2 linked regions of the Catenuloplanes niger genome follow. The protein of the gene in region 1 binds, or shares a complex with, the protein of each later gene. Links are inferred from orthologs where the notes say so. Each region holds a gene or a part of one and is shown in the gene's direction. Other genes may lie near its edges.

Region 1 (7,404 bases):
GGCGCTGCGCGACCTGGTCACCGACTCCGGCCCGATGGACGCGGCCCGCGCCATCGGCATCGCGCACGGCGTGGCGGACGCGGTCGCGGCCGTGCACGCCACCGGCATGGTCCACGGCAACGTGCACGCCGGCACCACCATGATCGGCACCGACGGGCGGGTCGTGCTCGCGGACGCGCGGACCGACGGCGGCGTCAAGCCGGACGCGGACGTGCGCGCGGTCGGCGGCGTCCTCTACTACGCGCTCACCGGGCACTGGCCGCACGCGGAGGCCGGCGCCTCCCGGCTGCCGGACGCGGTGCGCGACGGCTCCGGCACGATCGTGGCGCCGCGCCAGGCGCGCGCCGGCGTGCCCGCCTACCTCGACGACCTCACGATGGACCTGTTGGACCCGAAGCTCGCGGTCCCCGCGTCCGACGTGCTGGCCGCGGAGCTGACCCGGCTCGACTCGGCCGCCGAGGAGCAGTACCTGGAGGAGGTCGGCCCGCTCCGGTTCACCCAGGGTGACGAGGCCGGCCCGGAGCAGCCGCAGAACGCCGGTCGCAAGATCGCCGTCGGTGTGGCCGCGCTGCTGGCCATCGCGGTCATCGGCCTGATGCTCGGCATCTCCGCGCTCGGCGGTGGTGAGGACGACGGCCGCCAGCCGGTGCAGGCCAACGCCAGCCAGGGCACCGACGGTGGTGGCGGCGCCGCGCCGGGCGCGATCCCGAACCCGCAGCCGATCAAGCTGAACGGCAACCAGATCCGCGTGGTCGACCCGGGGCCGAACAGCACCGGCGACGACCGGCCGGACGCGAACCTCGCGATCGACGGCGACGACGGCACGTCCTGGGACACGTCGACGTACAACACGCGCAAGTTCGGCAACCTCAAGCCCGGCATCGGGCTGCTGATCGACCTGGGCAGCCCGCGGCAGGTCTCCTCGGTCAAGGTGCAGCTCGGCGAGAAGGGCATCTCCGCGCAGCTGCTGACCGGTGCGAGCGACCCGGCCGGCGGCAACACCGGCGCGCCGAACGACACGCTGATGGGTTTCGACGAGCAGATCCGCACGACGTACACCCAGATCGGCAAGGGCTTCGAGAACCACGACGCGCCCACGCTGGCCTTCATCGACGGCTTCGACCCGGACGCCAAGTACCAGTACCTGCTGGTGTGGTTCACGGAGTTGCCGGACTCGCGGAAGATCGTGGTTGATGAGATCACCGTCGAGGGAACCTGACACACCCGACGACGAGCTGCTCGCGGCTCACGTCGCCGGCGATCGCGATGCCTTCGCCGAGCTGATCCACCGGCACCGGGACCGGCTCTGGGCGGTCGCGGTGCGCACCGTCGGCGACCGCGAGGAGGCGGCGGACGCGCTGCAGGAGGCGCTGCTCTCCGCGCACCGGGCGGCCGCGCGCTTCCGGGGCGACGCCGCGGTCACCACCTGGCTGCACCGGATCGTCGTCAACGCCTGCCTGGACCGGATCCGGCGGCTGCGGAGCCACCGCACGGTCCCGCTCTCCGGCCCGGCCGACGACGACCGCCCGGAGCGGGAGCCGGCCGCGCCGATCGTCGACCACGACACCGCGCTGGTGGTGCGGGCCGCGATCGACGAGCTGCCGTTCGAGCAGCGGGCCGCGCTGATCCTGGTCGACGTGCAGGGCTACTCGGTGGCCGAGGCGGCGGCCGCGCTCGGCGTGGCCGAGGGAACCGTGAAGAGCCGGTGTGCCCGCGGTCGCGCCAAGCTGGCGATCAGCCTCGGGCACCTGCGGCCGCAGCGGTCTCGGCCCAATAACGCTCCGGTCACGGGAACGTTGAGCGACGCAGCTCACGCCGGGAACCCGGCGGACGCGGGAGACGTCTCATCGCGGAAGGCCCTGCGAGTGCAGACGGAGGAACAGTGAGCAGCTCGGACGCGTCACTGACCGAGGCTCAGTGGGACCTCCTCGCCGACTACCTGGGCGGCGCGTTGGCCGGCGACCCACGATTCGACGAGGTCACCGCGCTGATCGCCGCGGATCCGCACTGGCGGGACGCGCACGACGCGCTCGCCGAGGCCACCGGCGCGGTCCGGACCGACCTGCGTGCGCTGGCCGAGGCACCGGTCGGCCCGATGCCCGCGGACCTGGCCGCCCGGCTCGACGACGCGCTCCGGGCGGAGTTCGTCGCCCCCGTCGTCCCGCTGCGGAAGCGCCACGTGCCGCGCTGGGCCGTGCCCACCGCGATCGCCGCCGGTGTGCTGGCGTTCGCCTCGATCGGCCTGACCGGTCTGCTCGACAACTCGGCGGACAACAGCGAGGTCGCCACGTCGGCCGGGGCGCCGGGTGCCGTGTCCGCGCCGATGCTCGCGCAACGGGTCCTGGTCAGCGGCCGGGACTACACGCCGGAGTCCGCGGCGCTGGCCGCGCAGACGGCGGAGCGCGGCGCCGCCGCGGCCGAGACGTTCAGCAGTCCGATGGCCGACACCGGCGGCGGGGCACCGGCCCCGATGCGGGAGGACACCGCCGGCGCCGTGCCACCGGCGCTGGCCCGGCTCACCGACCCGGCCGCGCTGCGCGCCTGTCTACAGGCGATCGCGGTCGAGCACGGTGTCGCGGCCGTCACGGCCCGGCTGATCGACTACGCGTCGTTCGAGGGCAGCCCCGGCATGCTGGTGCTCTTCACCGATCCGGCCGGCCGCGACATGGTGTGGATCAGCGGCCCGGAGTGCGGTGCCGAGGGCATGGGAGCGGACACTCTCCATCGCGCGCCGGTAGGGTGAGCAGGCAGCACCCTTCGGGCCCCGACGTGAGCCGGCCCACCGGTGTGCCGGACCGGGAATCCCGGTTCATGCGATGACGTTTCTGCTGGGGCGATCGCCGCCATGCCCTGCCACCGGCCGGACGGGCAGCGCCGCACACGAGGACTGAGGAGTGGGGCAGTGGACGAGGTCCGCAACCTGATCATCATCGGCTCGGGGCCGTCCGGTTACACCGCCGCGGTCTACGCCGCACGCGCCAACCTGAAGCCGCTGGTCATCGAGGGTGTGCAGTCGGGCGGCGCGCTGATGACCACCACCGAGGTGGAGAACTACCCCGGCTTCCCGGACGGTGTCATGGGCCCGGAGCTGATGGACTCCATGCGCAAGCAGGCGGAGCGGTTCGGCGCCGAGTTCATCACGGACGACGTCACCCGCGTCGAGCTCACCGGCACCACGGTCACCGAGCCGGGTGCGGAGGGCCTCAAGACGGTCTGGGTCGGCGACACCAGCTACTTCGCGCGCGCCGTGATCCTCGCCACCGGTTCGGCCTGGCGCCGGCTCGGCGTCCCCGGCGAGGAGGAGCTGCTCGGTCACGGCGTCTCGTCCTGCGCCACGTGTGACGGCTTCTTCTTCCGCAACCAGCACATCGTGGTGGTCGGCGGTGGCGACTCCGCCATGGAGGAGGCCACGTTCCTGACCCGGTTCGCGGAGACGGTCACCATCGTGCACCGCCGCGACTCGTTCCGGGCCAGCAAGATCATGGCGCAGCGCGCGCTGGACAACCCGAAGATCAAGGTCGAGTGGAACAGCGCGGTCGAGGAGATCCTCGGCGAGGACGGCAAGGTCAGCGGCGTCCGCCTGAAGAACACGGTGTCCGGCGAGACCAAGACGATGGACGTCACCGGCGTGTTCGTCGCGATCGGCCACATCCCGCGCAGCGACCTCTTCAAGGGCCAGGTCGCGATGGACGAGGACGGCTACGTGGTCGTCGACTCGCCCAGCACGCGGACCAACGTCCAGGGTGTGTTCGCGGCCGGTGACCTGGTCGACCACACGTACCGGCAGGCGATCACCGCGTCCGGCACCGGCTGTGCCGCCGCGCTCGACGCCGAGCGCTTCATCGCGTCGTTCGAAGAGATCTAGTAAGTCACCCCCCAGCCCCAGGAGGATCCATGGAGTCGGTCACCGACAAGACCTTTGTCAGCCAGGTTCTGCAGTCCGACAAGCCGGTGCTCGTCGACTTCTGGGCCGAGTGGTGCGCGCCGTGCCGCAAGGTCACCCCGCTGCTCGAGGAGATCTCGCAGGAGATGGGCGACAAGGTCACCATCGTCAAGATGAACATCGACGAGAACCCGGAGACCGCCATGGCGTACCGGGTGATGTCCGTGCCGACGCTCACGGTCTTCAAGGGCGGCCAGCCGGTGAAGTCGGTGGCCGGCGCCAAGCCCAAGGGCGCGCTGATCAACCTCATCGAAGACGCGCTGTAATACACTTTTTGCGCAGAGAGCCCCGGTTTATGCGTTTCGCGAAGCCGGGGCTCTTTACTGTAAGTAGCCCGTCTTCTACCCGCACGTCGTGAACCCGGCGGCGGCGGTGGACCCGCGATACGCTCCGGGTCGAGTTCCGAGGAGGTCGTTCCCTGTGCGCCCGATCCGACGTGGAGACCGTGGCCCCGCGGTGGCGGAGATCCGCTCGGTCCTGGCGCGCCTCGACGCGTCCTTCGACCAGGACTCCGATGTCTTCGACGACCGCACCGACACCGCGGTCCGCGCGTTCCAGCAGCAGCGCGGCCTGACCGTCGACGGCGAGGTCGACGAGGAGACCTGGCTGGCGCTCGACGCGTCCCGCTGGCGGCTCGGCTCGCGCGCGCTGTTCCACGCGATCCCGCACCCGCTGATCGGTGAGGACGTCCGCACGCTGCAGGAACGCCTGCTGGAGATGGGCTACGACGTGGGCCGGCCGGACGGCGTCTACCAGGGCCGCACCGCCAAGGCCGTCGGCCAGTTCCAGCGCGAGGTCGGCCTCTCCCCGGACGGCTCGTTCGGGCCGCAGACCATGCACGCGCTGCGCCGGCTCGGCCGCAAGGTGGTCGGCGGCCGGCCGCAGTGGCTGCGCGAGGCCGAGGCGTTCCGCCAGTCCGGCCCGCACCTGCTCGGCAAGACCGTGGTCATCGACCCCGGCCACGGCGGTCCCGACCCGGGCATCATCGTCCCGGACGGCCCGCTGCGCTGGACCGAGTCGGAGCTCGCGTTCGACCTCGCGTCGCGCCTGGAGGGCCGCCTGGCCGGCGCCGGCATGCGCGTCCACCTCACCCGGGGGCCGTCGCCGGCCGCCCGCATCCCGGATCGGGACCGTGCCCAGCTCGCCAACGACCTGCACGCCGACCTGCTGATCTCGCTGCACATCGACGGCTACAAGACGCCCGAGGCGGACGGCGTCTCCACGTACCACTACGGCGACGGCACCTCCGACGGCGTCACCTCCACGGTCGCCGAGCGGCTGGCCGGGCTGGTCCAGCGCGAGATCGTCGCCCGCACCGGCATGCGCAACTGCCAGACCCACGCGAAGACCTGGGACCTGCTGCGTCTCAGCCGCATGCCCGCGGTCCGCGTCGAGTTCGGCTACCTGACCTCGCCGCTCGACCGGAACCGGCTCGTCGACCCGCTCTTCCGCGAGCAGGCGATAGAGTCGATCGTCGCCGCGGTCCAGCGGATGTACTACCCGGTCGAGAACGACGTGCCGACCGGTTCGATCGACGTCCGCCAGCTGCGCATGGCGCTTTCCGGCGGTCTCCCGGTCAAGGCCTGAACCCCGGATCAACAACCGGATCTTCCCGCTTCCGGCGGCCCGGGTCCCGCATGCTCCCGCGGGCACCGGTCGTCGCTGGCGCTCCTCCCTGCACGATCCGAGGCCGCCCGAGCACACCCAAGTGAGCTTCGCTCACTAGGCTCCTGGCCTGCTCACGACATCTCCGTGCGGCATCCCGATCGGCGCCCAACGCAACGTCTCGGCGCGGCGCGGCTCAGCGCTGCGCGGCGTTCCGGCACGGTGGGACGGCGCCTCGTCGAGGGGCTATCGCTACTGAGTCGAGCTCACTTACGGGGTGCCGGAGTGGGCCGGGACGTGCAGGGAGGCCGGCCAACGGCCGACCGGTGCCCGCGGGAGCATGCGGACGGTGACCACGCCGGAAGCGGGAAATCCGCTTCTCAGGTCGTCAGACCGTGGATCGGGTGGCGGGCCGAACCGGGCGCAGCAGCGTCTCCGGCGTCATCGAACCGAGAAGTTTCTCCAGCGCGTACTCGACGTCGGACTTCCAGGAGAGCGCGGTGCGCAGTTCCAGGCGGAGGCGCGGGTAGCGGGGGTGCTGGCGGACGGTCTTGAAGCCCACGGAGAGGAAGAAGTCGACCGGGGCGACGCAGGCCTTGGCGTCGTCGTCGACGTCACCGAACTTGGCGTCCCCGAACGCCTCGATGGCCTTGATGCCACGCTTGGTGAGGTCGCGTGCGACGCCCTGGACCAGCATGCGGCCGAGCCCGCCGCCGGCGAACGCGGGGACGACGTGAGACGTCATCAGTAGCGCGGCGTCGGCGGAGACGGGCGAGGTGGGGAACGCCATCGAACGCGGGACGTAGGCGGGCGGCGCGAACATCACGAAGCCGGCCGGCATGCCGTCGACGTAGACCAGCTTGCCGCAGGAGCCCCACTCCAGCAGCGTCTGCGAGACCCAGGCCTCTTTCTCCAGCTCAGGTGCGCCGTCGGTGCAGGCGCGTTCGGCGCTGACCGGATCGAGCTCCCAGAAGACACACCTGCGGCACCCTCGCGGAAGGTCCTCGAGCGTGTCCAGGGTCAGGCTGACCAGGCGACGAGACATGGTGGCGATCCCCCACGGTGCTGACGAACTCCCCGGAGAATCGTACGCCGGATTTTCAGCTGAGCGCGAAAGACGCGGGGTTGGTCCGCCATGTGGACCGCCCGGTCGTCCGAGGGTGGCCCGGATGTGAAGGGCATAACATCGATCACACCGGCGCCCGCGCTGGGCGCACTGCCAAGAGTGAGGTGATCATGTCCGGCACGACGCTCGATGATTACACCGATAGGTATGCCGCCCGTGTCGGGGGCATGACCGCCTCGGAGATCCGAGCTCTCTTCGCCGTCGCCAGTCGCCCCGAGGTGGTGTCGCTGGCCGGTGGGGCGCCGTACATCGCCGCACTTCCGCTGGATGCCGTGGGGGAGATGCTGGGCCGGCTCGGCAGCGAACAGGGCAGCACCACCCTGCAGTACGGGATCGGCCAGGGCACGATCGAGCTGCGCGAGAAGATCTGCGAGGTGATGGCGCTCTCCGGCATCGACGTCGGATGCGGCGCCTCCCCGGACGACGTGGTGGTGACGGTCGGCGGCCAGCAGGCGATCGACCTGGTCGCACGCCTGTTCCTGGACCCGGGCGACGTGGTGCTGGCCGAGGGGCCGACCTACGTGGGCGCGCTCGGCGTGTTCCAGGCCGCGCAGGCCTCCGTCGAACACGTGGCGATGGACTCCGACGGCCTGATCCCGGCCGCGCTGGAGGCGTCCATCGCGGCGGTCCGGGCGTCCGGCCGGCGGATCAAGTTCCTCTACACCATCCCGACCTACCAGAACCCGGCCGGCGTGACCATGTCGGAGGAGCGGCGGGAGCAGGTGCTGGA
Region 2 (5,194 bases), 4.6 Mb from region 1 along the record:
GGTGCCGCAGGAGTGCTCGTTCGGGTCGATCAGCGGTGCGAGCGCCCGGGTGGAGCCCATGATCGGGTCGAGGTCGAGGCGCAGCTCGGAGACGAAGGAGTGGTCGGGCCGGAACCCGGTGGCGCCGACGATCCGGTCGACCGTCACGGTGCGGGTGCCGTCCGAGACGCTCACCCGGTCGCCGGTGACGCCGACCGACCGGACGGAGAAGCCGGTGAGCAGCGTGATGGCGCCGGACTCGACGTGTGCGCGCAGCCGGGAGCCGAGTGCGCCGCGGGCCGGCAGCGCGTCGGCGTCCTCGCCGCCGTAGGTGCGGGCGGGGCCGGCCGCGCGGATCGCCCAGGTGATGCGCGTGTCCGGTGCCCGTTCGGCGAGTTCGGCGAGGGAGAGGAGGGTGTTGGCGGCGGAGTGCCCGGCGCCGACGACGAGGGTGTGCCGGCCGGCGAACCGGTCGCGATCGGCGCCGGTCACGTCGGGCAGCGCGTGCGCGACGAAGGCGGCGGCGCCGGTCTCGCCGTGCGCCGGGATGCCGGAGGCGCCGAGGTGGTTCGGGGTCTGCCAGGTGCCGGACGCGTCGATCACGGCGGAGGCGAGGACGTCCTCCCCGCCGTCGAGGCGGACGAGGAACGGCACGGACTCGCGGCCCTCGGTGCGGAGCCGGTCCATGCCGAGCCGGGTCACCGCGACCACCCGGGCGCCGTAGCGCACGTGCGGCTTCAGCGCGGGCAGGTCCGCGAGCGGCTGCAGGTAGTCGGCGGCGAGCTGGCCGCCGGTCGGGAGCTCGTCCGGCTCGGGTTCGGCCCATCCGGTGCCGTCGAGCAGCCGCTTCGCGGCGGCGTCGAGGTTGAACCGCCACGGCGAGAACAGCCGGACGTGCGCCCACTGCCGCACGGCCGCGGCCGGCCCCTCCCCCGCTTCCAGGACGAGGAACGGCAGATCACGCTCGTGCAGGTGGGCGGCGGCGGCGAGGCCGACGGGTCCGGCACCGATGACGACGACGGGTAGTTCGTGCGGGCTGACGCTCACAGCGGATCTCCTTTGTCTTGATACTTGTCGAAGCAGAGGGGCGGACGAGGCTGTCTCGACGTTGCTCGAATCAAAGGTTGCCCGGTGATTAGATGTCTGTCAACCTAGACGCATGTCGAATCAGTCCGAACCGGTGACCCTCGCCGGCCCCGCGACCACCGCGGGCGGGTGCTGCCCGCCGATCTCCGTGCGCCGGATCCCCGCGGAGGCCGCGGCGGCGCTGGCGCCGGCGTTCAAGGCGCTGGGCGACCCGGTGCGGTTGCAGCTGATGTCGATGATCGCGTCGGCGGCCGAGGGCGAGATCTGCGTCTGCGACCTCACGCCGGCGTTCGCCCTGTCGGGGCCGACGATCTCCCACCACCTGCGGATCCTGCGCGAGGCCGGACTGGTCGACGCCGAGCGGCGCGGCACCTGGGTCTACTACCGGCCACGGCCGGAGATGATGCGCCGGCTCGGCGGCCTCCTCGCCGTGGACGCGCCTTCACCGTCCTGAGCCGGCCCCGACGGCACCTGATGTTCACCCGGGCGCACCTTGCCCTCGTGGAATCGCTCAGCAAGTATTGAGTCAATGGACGCTGAGCGGATGACCCTGCAAGGCCGGGCGCGGATCCACGCCGCCCTCGGCGACCCGACCCGGCTGGCGATCGTCGACGCGCTCACCCTGGGGGACGCCTCGCCCGGGGAACTCGCCGCGGACCTGGACCTGCCGACCAATCTCGTCGCGCATCACGTGAGGGTGCTGCGCGACGCGGGCCTGCTCGTGCGCACCCGCTCGGAGGGCGACCGGCGCCGCACCTACCTGCGACTGGACCCGGCCGCGTTGGCGTCGCTGGCGTCGCCGCCGCTACCGCCGGCCGAGCGGGTGGTCTTCGTCTGCACCCACAACTCCGCCCGCTCCCAGCTGGCCGCCGCGCTCTGGCGGCATCGCTCCGGCGCCCCGGCCGCGTCCGCCGGCACGCGACCCGCCGCGCGGGTGCACCCCCGCGCGGTCACGGTCGCCCACCGGCACGGGCTGGACCTCGACCCGGCCGGCACCGCGCACGTCGACGCGGTCGTCCACGACGGCGACCTGGTCATCGCGGTGTGCGACAACGCCCACGAGGACCTCACCGGCCCGGTCCGTCCCCGGCTGCACTGGTCGGTGCCGGACCCGGCCCGGGTCGACACCGACGACGCGTTCGAGGCCGCCTACACCGACCTGGCCGGGCGCATAGACCGCCTGGCCCCGGCGATCGCGCCGTGACCGGCACCTCCTGCCGGATGACGACGGGAACCCGCGGACCGCGCTCGAGCGACTCGAGATTCCCGCCGCCAGTCAGTCCCGCACCCGTTCGCCGGCCGACCGGCCGGCGGGCCGCCCCACCCGCCCAGGTTCAGGAGCACCGACCGTGAGTACGACCAGTCCCAGCCCCGTTGTCGGCCGGCTGTCCCGCCTCGATCAGTTCCTGCCCGTGTGGATCGGCGTCGCGATGGCGGCCGGGCTGCTGCTCGGCCGTCTCGTGCCGGGCGTGAACGGCGCGCTGGACGCGGTGCAGGTCGGCGGGATCTCGCTGCCGATCGCGCTCGGCCTGCTGATCATGATGTACCCGGTGCTGGCGAAGGTCCGCTACGACCGCCTGGACACCGTCACCGGCGACCGCCGGCTGCTCGTCTCCTCGCTGGCGCTCAACTGGCTGGTCGGCCCCGCGGTGATGTTCGCCCTGGCCTGGCTCTTCCTTCCGGACCAGCCGGAGTACCGTACCGGCCTGATCATCGTCGGGCTGGCCCGCTGCATCGCCATGGTGATCATCTGGAACGACCTGGCCTGCGGCGACCGGGAGGCCGCGGCCGTGCTGGTCGCGCTCAACTCCGTGTTCCAGGTGTTCGCCTTCGGGTTGCTCGGCTGGTTCTACCTGGCCGTCCTCCCCGGCTGGCTCGGCCTGGACGGCGCCGCCCTCGACGTCTCCGGCTGGGACATCGCCGGCAACGTGCTGGTCTTCCTCGGCATCCCGTTGCTGGCCGGCTACCTCACCCGCCGGCTCGGCGAGCGCGCCCGCGGACGCGACTGGTACGAGGAGCGGTTCCTGCCGGTGATCGGGCCGGCCGCTCTCTACGGGCTGCTGTTCACGATCGTCGTCCTGTTCGCCCTGCAGGGTGACGCCATCACCGGCCGGCCGTGGGACGTCGCGCGGATCGCGCTGCCGCTACTGGCCTACTTCGCGCTCATGTGGGCCGGCTCGTACCTGCTCGGCAAGGCCATCGGCCTCGGCTACGCGCGCACCACCACCCTCGCCTTCACCGCCGCGGGCAACAACTTCGAGCTGGCCATCGCCGTCGCGATCGGCACCTTCGGCGTCACGTCCGGCCAGGCCCTCGCCGGTGTCGTCGGCCCGCTGATCGAGGTGCCGGTCCTCGTCGGCCTGGTCTACGTCTCCCTGTGGGCCCGCCGCCGCTTCTTCCCCACCACCGTCTGAGCAGGAGAATCCCCATGAGTGACAAGCCCAGCGTGTTGTTCGTCTGCGTGCACAACGCCGGCCGTTCCCAGATGGCCGCCGGCTGGCTGCGCCACCTCGCCGGCGACACCGTCGAGGTCCGCTCCGCCGGTTCCGCACCCGCCGAGACGATCAACCCGGCCGCGGTCGAGGCGATGCGCGAGGTCGGCATCGACATCACCGGCCGGACCCCGACCCTCCTCGAGTACGAGACCGCGCGGGACTCCGACGTGATCATCACCATGGGCTGCGGCGACGCCTGCCCGGTCTTCCCCGGCAAACGCTACGAGGACTGGAAACTCGACGACCCGGCCGGCAAGGGCGTGGACTCGGTCCGCCCGATCCGCGACGAGATCCGCGCCCGCGTGGAGAAGCTCCTCGCCGAGCTCACCGCCTGAGCCCACCCCTCGTCGGCGGCCCGGGTCATGGGTGACCCGGGCCCGGGCGCCCCGCGACCGGCGCCGCCGAGCAGATCCGCCACGGCGAGCCCTGTTCCATCGACGACCGTTGCGGTCTGATGGGAGGTGTCCGCACGGTCGGCCCCTGAGCGGAGGCATCGTGAACGACAGCGACATTCTCACGAATCCACATCCGGTGTACGCCGCGTGGCGTGCCGAAGGCCCGGTGCGGCGCGTGCAGCTGCCGTCCGGGGAGGAGGTGTGGATGGTCACCGGATACCACGTGGCGCGGGCGGCGCTGACCGACGGCCGGCTGTCCAAGGCGCCCCGTGACCAGGACTCCTACTCCGACGCCGGCAACGCGATCAACCGGCACATGCTGTCCGCCGACCCGCCCGACCACACCCGGTTGCGCCGGCTGGTGGCCGCGGCCTTCACCACCCGGCGCGTCGAGGAGCTGCGCCCGCGGATCGAGGGGATCGCGGACGCGCTGCTCGACGAGATGCGCGGATCCGACCGGGTGGATCTGATCAGCGCGTACGCGTTCCCGCTCCCCGTACAGGTCATCTGCCTGCTGCTGGGCATCCCGCCGGCGGAACGCGACACCTTCCGCGCCTGGTCCGGCACCATCGCCGCGGGCATCGACCCGACCGGCGAGATCACCGGCGAGGATCTGCGGACCACCGTCGAGGAATTCATCGCCTACCTGCGGGGCCTGATCGCCCACCGCCACGCCCACCCCGGCGACGATCTGCTCTCCGCCCTGGTCAGCGCGCGCGACGACGAGGACCGCCTCTCCGCCGACGAGCTGACGTCGATGGCGTTCCTGCTGCTGGCCGCCGGTCACGAGACCACCATGAACCTCATCGGCAACGGCGTCTACCTGTTGCTGCTGCGCGACCGGCGGCAGTGGGAGCGGCTGCGCGCGGACCGGGCGCTACTCCCGGCCGCGATCGAGGAGTTCCTCCGCTACGAGAGCCCGGTCGAGCTGTCCACCGGACGCGTCGCCACCGAGGACTTCACGCTCGGCGGTCAGCGGATCCGGGCGGGCGACATCGTCATGGTCAACCTCCTCGCCGCGAACCGGGACCCGGCGCACTTCGAGTCCCCCGACGAGCTGATCGTCGAGCGCCCGCGCAACCCGCACGTCGCCTTCGGCCACGGCATCCACCACTGCCTGGGCGCGCCGCTGGCCCGCGTGGAGGGGCTGGTCGCCTTCGACAAGCTGCTCACCGGCGTCCCCGGCCTCACCCTGGCGGTCGACCCCGGCGAGCTGTCCTGGCGCCCGACGACCCTGAT

What was found. Proteins that work in one complex are often made in the same cells at the same time.
Region 2: the proteins of trxA (region 1) and J2S44_RS39190 are in contact, whole or in part, in an NMR structure (PDB 2IPA), measured with the Bacillus subtilis proteins. The link is inferred for Catenuloplanes niger from one-to-one orthologs.

What each region holds. Positions count from the first base shown.
Region 1 is NZ_JAVDYC010000001.1:4,310,766-4,318,169, forward strand. Bases 2,656-5,551 are described here. They hold trxA (thioredoxin), read left to right. Parts: upstream 2,656-3,894; coding sequence 3,895-4,209; downstream 4,210-5,551. Other genes in these bases: J2S44_RS19000 (RsmA family anti-sigma factor), read left to right, coding at 2,656-2,743; trxB (thioredoxin-disulfide reductase), read left to right, coding at 2,903-3,865; J2S44_RS19015 (N-acetylmuramoyl-L-alanine amidase), read left to right, coding at 4,364-5,530. Also shown: J2S44_RS18990 (protein kinase family protein), read left to right, coding at 1-1,219; RNA polymerase sigma factor SigM, read left to right, coding at 1,194-1,886; more of J2S44_RS19000, read left to right, coding at 1,883-2,655; J2S44_RS19020 (GNAT family N-acetyltransferase), read right to left, coding at 5,937-6,593; J2S44_RS19025 (aminotransferase-like domain-containing protein), read left to right, coding at 6,785-7,404. UniProt on the Bacillus subtilis protein: Participates in various redox reactions through the reversible oxidation of its active center dithiol to a disulfide and catalyzes dithiol-disulfide exchange reactions.
Region 2 is NZ_JAVDYC010000001.1:8,921,410-8,926,603, reverse strand. Bases 2,255-5,194 are described here. They hold J2S44_RS39190 (arsenate reductase ArsC), read left to right. Parts: upstream 2,255-3,493; coding sequence 3,494-3,895; downstream 3,896-5,194. Other genes in these bases: J2S44_RS39185 (cytochrome P450 family protein), read left to right, coding at 4,056-5,194; arsB (ACR3 family arsenite efflux transporter), read left to right, coding at 2,415-3,479; J2S44_RS39200 (arsenate reductase/protein-tyrosine-phosphatase family protein), read left to right, coding at 2,255-2,269. Also shown: J2S44_RS39210 (NAD(P)-binding domain-containing protein), read right to left, coding at 1-1,026; J2S44_RS39205 (ArsR/SmtB family transcription factor), read left to right, coding at 1,139-1,519; more of J2S44_RS39200, read left to right, coding at 1,610-2,254. UniProt on the Bacillus subtilis protein: Catalyzes the reduction of arsenate [As(V)] to arsenite [As(III)]. In vitro, can dephosphorylate para-nitrophenyl phosphate (pNPP).